Linked DNA regions of Thiosulfativibrio zosterae. The protein of the gene in region 2 interacts with the protein of the main gene of each other region in a pairwise test. Links are inferred from orthologs where the notes say so. Each region holds a gene or a part of one and is shown on either strand. Other genes may lie near its edges.

Region 1 (5,662 bases), 1.4 Mb from region 2 along the record:
TTCAGGGCAAAGGCTTCGGCAGCGAACAATTCAAAAGTTTCTGCGGTATTGATTTTGATAAAGAAGTTTTGCTCAGGCCTAAAGTGGTCCAGCGTGGAGTGGGTGTGAATTTTAAAGGCTTGGTGAATATCGCCACCCGAAATTTTAGCGGCAGAGATAATGTTGAATTCTTGATTGAGGTCTTGCTGAATGCTGTTTGCAATGACTTGCCAGTTCATAAAAGTCCTTGGGTTATGTGCGTTAAAGTTAGCGCTTTAAAAACAAAACGCGCTTAGCGCGCGTTATAAAATTACTTGAAGAGTTCGTCTGCCAAGGCTTTGATTTCTGTGGCACTGCTTTCGGGCACTTTAGGTGCGAACTCGGGTCTAAAAATTTCAAAATAAGCGCCCGGGGTATCGGCAGGTACGGCTAGGCCGGTTTTTTTATCAATCGGCACATTGACCAAACCATCTGGGCGCATAAAGGGTGCGTTGGGCGAGCCAAGTTCAGTTAAAGCAATGCGCATATAGTCCATCCAAATCGGTAGGGCGGCACGGCCACCCACCTCGTTTCGACCCATGGTGTCTGGTTTATCAAAACCTGCCCAAACCGTGGTCACCACATCAGGATTAAAGCCAGAGAACCAAGCGTCTTTTTGTTGGTTGGTTGTACCGGTTTTGCCGGCAAGGTCTTCACGATTGAGCGCTTTAGCTTGGCGACCAGAACCATAATTAATCACATCTTGCATTATGGAGGTCATGATATAAGCATTTTGTGGCGTGATCACGCGTGGCGCATTGAGCGGATCGTCCTCGTTACAGGCCACGGTACAAACCCGCTTGGGTGCAGACTCATAAATGACCCGCCCATTAAAATCGCGCACTTCTTTAACCAAATAAGGCTCAATCAGATAACCTGTGTTGGCAAAAGTGGCGTAACCACGCACTACTTCCCATGGGGTAAATTGCACCGCACCCAGAGCCAGTGATAGGTTGCGGGTGGTGTTAAGGTCTTTTTTGGTAAACCCAAAGTTTTGTAAATAATCAATCACTGGGCTGATGCCCAATTGTTGTAGTAGGCGAATCGACACCAGGTTTCTGGAATAAGCTAAGCCTTCACGCAAGCGCGTTGGGCCATAAAAACGCCCAGAATAGTTTTCGGGACGCCAGGTATCTTCTAACGCATCATCGTGAAACACCACTGGCGCATCATTAATGGTGGTGGCTGCTGTCATGCCTTTGTCGAGCGCGGCAGAGTATAAGAAAGGTTTGATATTAGAACCCACTTGGCGTTGCGCCATGGTGACCCGATTAAACTTACTGCGGAAGAAGTCAAAACCGCCCACCAATGCCAAAATGCGACCATCTTTGGGGCTGATGGAAATTAACGCAGATTCGGTTAAAGGGTCTTGTGCTAATTGCCATTGGTTGTCTAATGCTTGCACATAAACCAAATCACCTTTGCTAAGCACATCACCCATTTGAGAGATGTCGTCGCCCATTTTATTGACATCAATATAACGGCGCGCCCACAACACTGAATCTAAAGTGATGCGGCTTGTCTCACCCGTATGCACCAAAAGGGTTGCTTCATTGGGTTGAACATTCATGACAGCCGCAACGCCTAATTTACCAAATTTAGGAATGCTGTTGAGTTCTTCGAGCAGGTTGTCTTCATTGGTCAGTTGAGTGGGAGCCAGGTGTTTAATAGGGCCGCGGTAACCGTGACGGCGCTCATATTCTTGTAGGCCATTACGAATCGCTAGGTTGGCGGCATCTTGTAATTTGCTATCGAGCGTGGTCACTATGGTTAAGCCATTATTAAGTGCTTCTTCACCAAATTGGTCAAGGGCAAACTGACGACCCATTTCGGCAACATAACCGGCTTCAATGTCAATGCGCGCCCCTGTCAATTTGGCATGCACAGGCACGGCTTGAGCCGCGACCATTTCGGCTTCGGTGATATAGTGGTTTTCAAACATGCGGCGCAATACATAGTTGCGGCGTAGTTTGGCGCGCTCGGGGTTAGCAATTGGGTTAAAAGCCGAAGGCGCCTTGGGCAAGCCAGCAATCATGGCAAACTCATCTAAAGTGAGTTGGTCAATGGTTTTGTCGTAATAGGTTTGGGCAGCGGCAGCAACCCCGTAAGAGCGATAGCCTAAAAAGATTTTATTGAGGTAGAGTGCCAAGATTTCTTGTTTGGAAATTTCGTGTTCAATCTTATAAGACAATACAATTTCATTGAGTTTGCGCAGGTAGGTTTTTTTCTTGGTTAAGAAAAAGTTTCGGGCCACCTGCATGGTGATGGTTGAGCCCCCAGATTGCTTAGAACCGGTGGTCACCAATTCAAAAACGGCACGGCCTAAACCTTTATAATCAACGCCGCCATGATTAAAGAAATCATTGTCTTCCGCAGAAATAATGGCATGGGTCATTTGCTCGGGGATTTGGGTGTAATCCAAAGGAATACGCTTTTTAGTGCCAATTTCAGTAATCAGTTTGCCGTCTTGGGTAACGATTTTTAGAGGCACTTCATAGGTTACATCACGCAGTTGATTGGCATCTGGCAGGGTAGGGTAGATGGTAAAACCGTAAACAATGGCCGCAATGCTGGGAAGGATAAAACCAAATAACCAAAAGCTGCCCCAAAACAGGCGGCGCAAGATGCTTTTTTTCTTTTTAGGCTGTGCCAGATTGGCGTCAGGGGTTTCTTGGTGTTCCGCAGAAGTCATGCAGCAGGCCTTTGATTTTTCAAGCGTTGTTTAAAGTGTGGAGAAATATTATAAAGGAGGAGGCTTTGCTTTGCACGGTGCATTTTTCTAAAACCGCTGGGATAAAAAAAGCCCGCTTAAACGGGCTTTTAATAGGGCTTTTGTCAAACAGTCAAATTACTTTTTGTAACGACCCGTTTTGATATCGCTCCACATCAAGTAGACATTGCCACCAATGATGTAAACGACTGAAAAAGCCACTGCAAATAATGCAATACCAATTTGAACTGATTGTGGAAGGATGTCTGCCCAAATACCTAGTAATACAGCAAGTGGTAGTACAACCGTTACAACGATCACGCCTAGCATTTTCATAAAGTTGTTCATGTTTATTCCTCAGATAGTGTTGGTTGTTTCAACATTTCGAACTATACCCATCTTGCGGTCAAAATACAAATTAAAATATTGATTGAAGTCAAGAAAAATAACTTATCGCAAAGGTTTCTTCAATTTTTTGACAGGATTGGTTCAGGTTGGCACCCTATTCGATATTTTGCACCTGTTCGCGGATTTGTTCTATCAAAACTTTGAGTTCCACACTGGCTTGGGTGGTTTCAGAGTCCAGCGCTTTAGAGCTTAGGGTATTGGCTTCTCGGTTCATTTCTTGCATTAAAAAATCAAGGCGACGGCCGACGGGTTCAGGGTTTTCAAAGGTTTGACGAACGGCTTCAATATGGGTGTTTAGGCGGTCGAGTTCTTCTTGGATGTCGAGTTTTTGTGCCAGCAGCGCAATTTCTTGGTGAAGGCGTTGTGTGTCTAGTTCGGTGTTGCCGAGCAGGTCTAATAGGCGTTGTTGCATTTTTTCGGTGTGTTTTAGCAAGCGGTCAGGTAAGCGTGCGTAAACCACAGCAATTTGGGATGCAATGGCCTCTAGCTTTTCTAGCATCAAGTGTTTGAGTGCTACGCCTTCGGTTGCTCTTGCCAAATTAAAGGCTTCGAGCAGGCTTGAAAAGCTTTGCAAAATATCACTTTCAGCAGCGCTTAAATCTAAGTTTTCGGTGCTATTTTTAACCAGGCCTGGCCAGTTTAAAAGGCTTAAAGGGTCGGTGGGCGCCAAATTGGGGAAGGCGTTTTGCAATTGCTCTAATGTGTGACCGAGTGTTTGAATCACGGCAGGGTCAAGTTGTTGAGCGCTATTTTGTTGTGCATGGAACTTTAAAAAAACTTCAACCTTGCCGCGGTTTACGCTTTTTTTGAGTAAATCGCGTAACGGCATTTCAAGGTGTCGAAAAGGTTCTGCCAGTTTGAAATTGGCTTCTAGATAGCGTTGATTGACGGCCCGAATTTCCCAAGAGAGTAAGCCTTGTGGGAGTGGAAGTTCATGGCGGGCAAATGCGGTCATACTGTTCATGAGCGGGTCTCGTTTTTGTATAATGCGTTTTATTGTAAATCAGGAGTCAATGGTAATGCAGAATTCAACGGTGGTTTTGGCCTCTGGAAATGTGGGCAAGTTAAAAGAGTTGTCTGAACTTTTGGCGCCTTTGGGCTGGCAAGTGGCTTCGCAAAAAAACTTTTTTGACGAGGAAGTCGAAGAAACGGGTTTAACTTTTATTGAAAATGCCATTTTAAAGGCGCATTATGCGGCACAAAAAACCGGTTTGCCGGCCATTGCTGATGATTCTGGTTTAGAAGTAGATGCTTTGCAGGGCAGACCTGGTATTTATTCGGCGCGTTATGCTGCCCTTGGCGATGGCAATGCTTCGGATGCTGATAACATCACTAAATTACTGGCAGAAATGCAGGGACAAACTCAGCGCAAGGCCTGTTATTACAGCGCGATGGCGTTTGTGCGTTTTGCCGAAGACCCAACCCCCTTGATTGGATTGGGGCGTTGGTGCGGTGAAGTCTTAGAGGCGCCGCAAGGCACAGGTGGTTTTGGATATGATCCAGTCATTTGGATGCCAGAATTTGGCTGTTCTGTTGCCAACTTAGCGCCTGAGCAGAAAAACAAAGTCAGTCATCGAGCTTTGGCTTTGGCGCAACTGGTTGCGCAATTAAAAGCCGAGTTGATTTTATAACTCGTTGAAATGTGTATAATTTGAATTTGTTTATTTTTTAAGTGGTATTTGGAGCTCGCATGAAACAAATTCCTTATCAGGATTTGGTTGAACATCGTCGTTATAACGCCAAAGTCATCAGCTATGATGAACTGAACAAATCTCCAAATGCGGCTTATACCAAATTTAAAATTCGCCCCATCGACGCTTATCGTCTGATTCGCCCTTATCTACAATCCAAAATTCTTGAACAGTTAAAAGCAGTTTTGCCGCTCGCGATTTATTTGGCGTTGTTTCAAATACTCATCTTAAGACAGTCGGTGGCCGATGCGGCCGTCATAACGGGCGGCTTAATGGCAGTTGTGCTCGGTTTGATGTTGTTTATGGAAGGCCTAAAACTCGGTTTGATGCCGTTTGGCGAAGTGATTGGCAATAAACTGCCGCAAAAATCCAGTTTGCCGGTGGTCTTAACCATCGCATTTTTGTTGGGTATAGGCGTGACTTTTGCCGAACCAGCCATCGGGGCTTTGAAGGCGGCTGGCTCTAATGTGAGCGTAACGCAAGCGCCTTATTTATATACGCTGCTCAATGATTGGTCTGGCACTTTGGTCTTGGTAGTCGGCATAGGCGTGGGCTTAGCCGCGGTGCTGGGAACAATGCGCTTTTTGTATGGTTGGAGTTTAAAACCGTTAATTGTGCTGACCTTATTGCCAACCTTGTTACTGACTTTTTATGCCTTTCAAGATGAACATTTACGCTTAATGGTCGGTTTGGCCTGGGACAGTGGCGCGGTAACCACAGGGCCGGTAACTGTGCCGCTGGTGTTGGCTTTGGGCATTGGCATTGCATCAGCTGCGGGCAGTGGTAATCAATCTTTATCTGGGTTTGGTATCGTGACCTTAGCTTCCTTATTCCC
Region 2 (3,650 bases):
GATTAGGGCGGCCACTGAAATCCACTTCCAGGAGAGTCCAGCAAAAAACAATACAAACAAGCCGCTCATGGCAATGAGTATGGAGGTGCCTAGGTCTGGCTGAATAATGATTAAAGCCGCAGAAAGACCCACTAAAAAAAGACCAAACAGCATTTTTCTGCCAGGTGGGGGAAGGTGGTCGTGAGCATAGAGCCAAGCGAGCATCATCGGCAGGGCGAGTTTCATGAGCTCTGAGGGTTGAAATCTAAAGAAGCCTAAGTCTAGCCAACGCTGTGCGCCTTTGCCAATTTGACCAAATAGCACAACCGCCAATAACATGATAAGCCCCGCGGTAAAAAGCCAGGGGGCAATCACTCTTAAATAAGTCGGTGGAATTTGTGCAAACGCAACCATAATGATAAAGGCAATGCCAACCCTTGATAAATGTCGCAAAGTCACTTCTTCATCTCCACCAGAGGCACTAAAAACCACTAGGCTGCTGAGTAAAATCAGAATTAAAATGCCAATCAATAACCACAGATCTAAGTGCAGCGCCGAAAGTAGCCCTTTATTTTTTCGATAGACCTTTTCTTGCCCAGTTAAATCAATTTGCATTTTGTTTCTCAGTGGCTAGATGTTCAAAATAATAGCGAGCAATGTCGACAGCAACAGGTGCAGCTTTGGCACTGGCGTTTTCAATGACAACGCTGATGGCAATTTCTGGGTTATCGACCGGCGCAAACCCGATAAATAAGGAATGGTCTCTCAAAGTGCGGTCGATGTTGTCGGCATCATACTCTTCTTCATTTAAGCTAAATACTTGGGCCGTGCCGGTTTTGCCCGCCATTTTAAAGGGCAATCCTTTGGTATAGGCACGAGCGGTTCCATGGGTGCCGTGCATCACCTTGACCATGGCTTGAATCACTTTCTCCCAATTTGAGATTTTATTGATAGGAATCAACAGGTTTTCATCATTAGAGGTGTTTTGGTTTTTTAATAAGTGGGGTTCTGATATTTTGCCGCGGTTAGCAAGGGTTGCCACAGATTTTGCCAGTTGCAAAGGCGTTGCCAAGAAATAGCCTTGCCCAATGGTCGCGATAATCGTCTCCCCGTTATACCAGTTTTGTCCACGCGCTTCTTTTTTCCAGGCTTTAGAGGGCAGGATTCCCTTTTTTTCGGCGGGTAAATCAATCCCTGTTTCGTGCCCGAATCCGAAAGGGTAAAGTGCGTCATGAATCATGTCTATGCCCATTTTTAACCCCAAATCATAATAATAGGTATCGCAAGATTGTTCAATGGCGTCGCTCATATTGACTATGCCATGCCCACCACGCTTCCAGTCACGATATCGGTGGTCCATATAAACATAATAACCTGGGTCAAAAATTTGTTTTTCGGGCGTAATGATGCCGTTTTCAAGCGAACCCAGTGACACGAAAGGTTTGATGGTTGAGCCGGGAGGATATTGACCATCAGTAACACGATTAATGAGCGGGCGGCCTTTGTTATGAATCAATTCATCGTAATTTTTTTGACTGATGCCATCCACAAATAAATTCAGGTCATAACCGGGATGACTGATAAAGGCTAAAATTTCGCCAGTTTTTGGCTCCATCACAACGACCGCCGCCCTTTGATCTTCTAGCAACTTCTCGGCATATTTTTGCAAGCGAATATCCAAAGTTAGGTGAATGTCTTTGCCAGGAGTAGCAGGGGTGGTGCTTAGGGTTCTGAGCACTCTGCCGCGGGCATTGGTTTCAATTTCTTTATAGCCTGGGTAGCCTAATAGTAGATCTTCATATTGTTTTTCAACCCCAGATTTTCCCATAACATCTGTGCCTAGGTAACGATCTGTATCAAGTGTTTGGGTTTCTTTGTCATTGATGCGGCCGACATAACCTAGGGCATGAGAAACTAAATCTTTGTAAGGATAGTAGCGTTTGAGCTTGGCGGTTAAGGAAACCCCAGGAAAGCGGTCACTGTTAGCCGCAAAGGTTGCAGCCTGTTTTTCAGTGAGGTTGACATCAAAGGTTAATACCTTGGCACGATAACCACTTTGCAGGCGTTTAAAAAATTCTTGCCATTTATCCGCAGCAATTTCTGGGAAAAGTTGCATGAGTTGATCTGGGTAGTTTTCCTGTTTGTTCATCTTTTTTTTGTCAAAGCGCAGCACAAAAATAGATTGATTGTCGGCTAATACATGGCCGTTTCGATCATAAATTTTGCCACGCATTGGGGGGATGGTTTCAATGGAAATACGATTGCCATCAGCCATGCTTTTGTAGTGATGGTAGTTAAACCATTGCAAATAACCCATGCGTGCAATTAAAACCCCAAAGAGTATGAGTACAAACACCATCGCCAGTATTAGGCGAGTATGCAATAGGCGTTTTTGAACTAACTTTTCGGCGTCAGTATTGTGGACAAGTTGAGCCATATGAATCTGCTAAGGCGCGGAGGCCACTTTAAGGCACTGGTGTTTGATAATGAAAAGGGTCACTGGCCATAAAATAATAATCAGTAAGGGTGAAAGCCAATAGTCGTAGGCATTGCTGGCGTTGAAAACCGGCTGTAACAAAAAGAATCCTAAAATCTTAGCGGCATAAAAATACAATGTAATAATAAATGTTTGCTGCCATAACGGATAACTTCTAAAGCTAAAGCGGATTCTTAGCAATAAGAAAACCAGTAAGGAGAATAAAATGGCGTGAGCACCTAAGACGGAGTTAAATATCCCATCGCTTAAAAGCCCTAAAATCAAAGCCGTAAACAAATGGGTTTTGTTTTGTAACAGCATGGTCCAAATCAACAGCATGAGAAGCGTCATGGAAGGTAGTGTCACTGGCAACAAGGCTAAGCTATTCATGGAGTCTAAAACCAGCGTTATGAAGTAACTCAAAAAAAGTAACCACTTAACTTGCGAAAAACGAAAATGCATCAGTTTTTCAGTCATGGAACACCTCGCCAGAGGTTGGAACAGGTTGTTGTAATATTAACACCTTGTTTGAAATGTGGAGATTGGCAAGGGCTTGGGCATAAATTTCAAAATAGGGTTGGTCATCCCAGTTTTGCAAACTGGCGACTTTCGCCACTGGAATTCCTTCTGGGAAAATGCCGCCTAAGCCAGAAGTTTCGACAATATCACCAATAATGATGGAGCTAGAATTGGGGATGTATTCTAAAAGCAATTTGTCATTTCCTGTGCCGGTTAAAATTCCGCGTTGTCCAGTGCGTTGAATGCGAACCGGTACTTGGCTGTCTGGGTCGGTAATCAGCAAAACTCTGCCTGAGTTAAGGGAGAGCTGATTGACTTTACCAATGAGACCTTGCGCATCAATGACGGGGCTGTTGAGTTTAACTTTTTCTAATTGACCGCGGTTAACGACTAAAAAATGTGCAAGTGGCGAATCACTGTAGCCTATGACGCTGGCAATTTGACTGGTATTTTTAGGGATCTGACTGGCAGTGCCTAACAAAGCGTTTAAACGGGTGACTTCAATTTTGTATTTATTGAGTTGCTGAAGCTGCGCTTTGAGTAGTAGGTTTTCTGTTTCAAGTTGTTGCTTGTCATTTTCCAGTTGGCTAAGGGTGTTGAAGTCTTGTGAAAGCCATTTGTAAATGTCTTGCGGCGCTGTGGCCACTTTTTCGATAGGGTCGAGCGCTGTTAGAAG

Evidence for each region.
Region 1: the proteins of mrdA (region 2) and THMIRH_RS10755 interact in binary tests that used the Escherichia coli proteins (3 or more experiments, as listed by UniProt). The link is inferred for Thiosulfativibrio zosterae from one-to-one orthologs.

The regions. Positions count from the first base shown.
Region 1 is NZ_AP021888.1:2,325,515-2,331,176, reverse strand. What follows is about bases 1-3,081. They hold THMIRH_RS10755 (penicillin-binding protein 1A), read right to left. Parts: upstream 2,711-3,081; coding sequence 290-2,710; downstream 1-289. Other genes in these bases: THMIRH_RS10750 (hypothetical protein), read right to left, coding at 2,867-3,076; THMIRH_RS10760 (fructosamine kinase family protein), read right to left, coding at 1-218. In the rest of the region: THMIRH_RS10745 (YicC/YloC family endoribonuclease), read right to left, coding at 3,231-4,100; rdgB (RdgB/HAM1 family non-canonical purine NTP pyrophosphatase), read left to right, coding at 4,156-4,767; THMIRH_RS10735 (DUF1538 domain-containing protein), read left to right, coding at 4,827-5,662. UniProt on the Escherichia coli protein: Cell wall formation. Synthesis of cross-linked peptidoglycan from the lipid intermediates.
Region 2 is NZ_AP021888.1:914,468-918,117, forward strand. The notes cover bases 1-2,940. They hold mrdA (penicillin-binding protein 2), read right to left. Parts: upstream 2,417-2,940; coding sequence 584-2,416; downstream 1-583. Other genes in these bases: rodA (rod shape-determining protein RodA), read right to left, coding at 1-594; mreD (rod shape-determining protein MreD), read right to left, coding at 2,426-2,932; mreC (rod shape-determining protein MreC), read right to left, coding at 2,925-2,940. In the rest of the region: more of mreC, read right to left, coding at 2,941-3,650. UniProt on the Escherichia coli protein: Catalyzes cross-linking of the peptidoglycan cell wall. Responsible for the determination of the rod shape of the cell. Is probably required for lateral peptidoglycan synthesis and maintenance of the correct diameter during lateral and centripetal growth.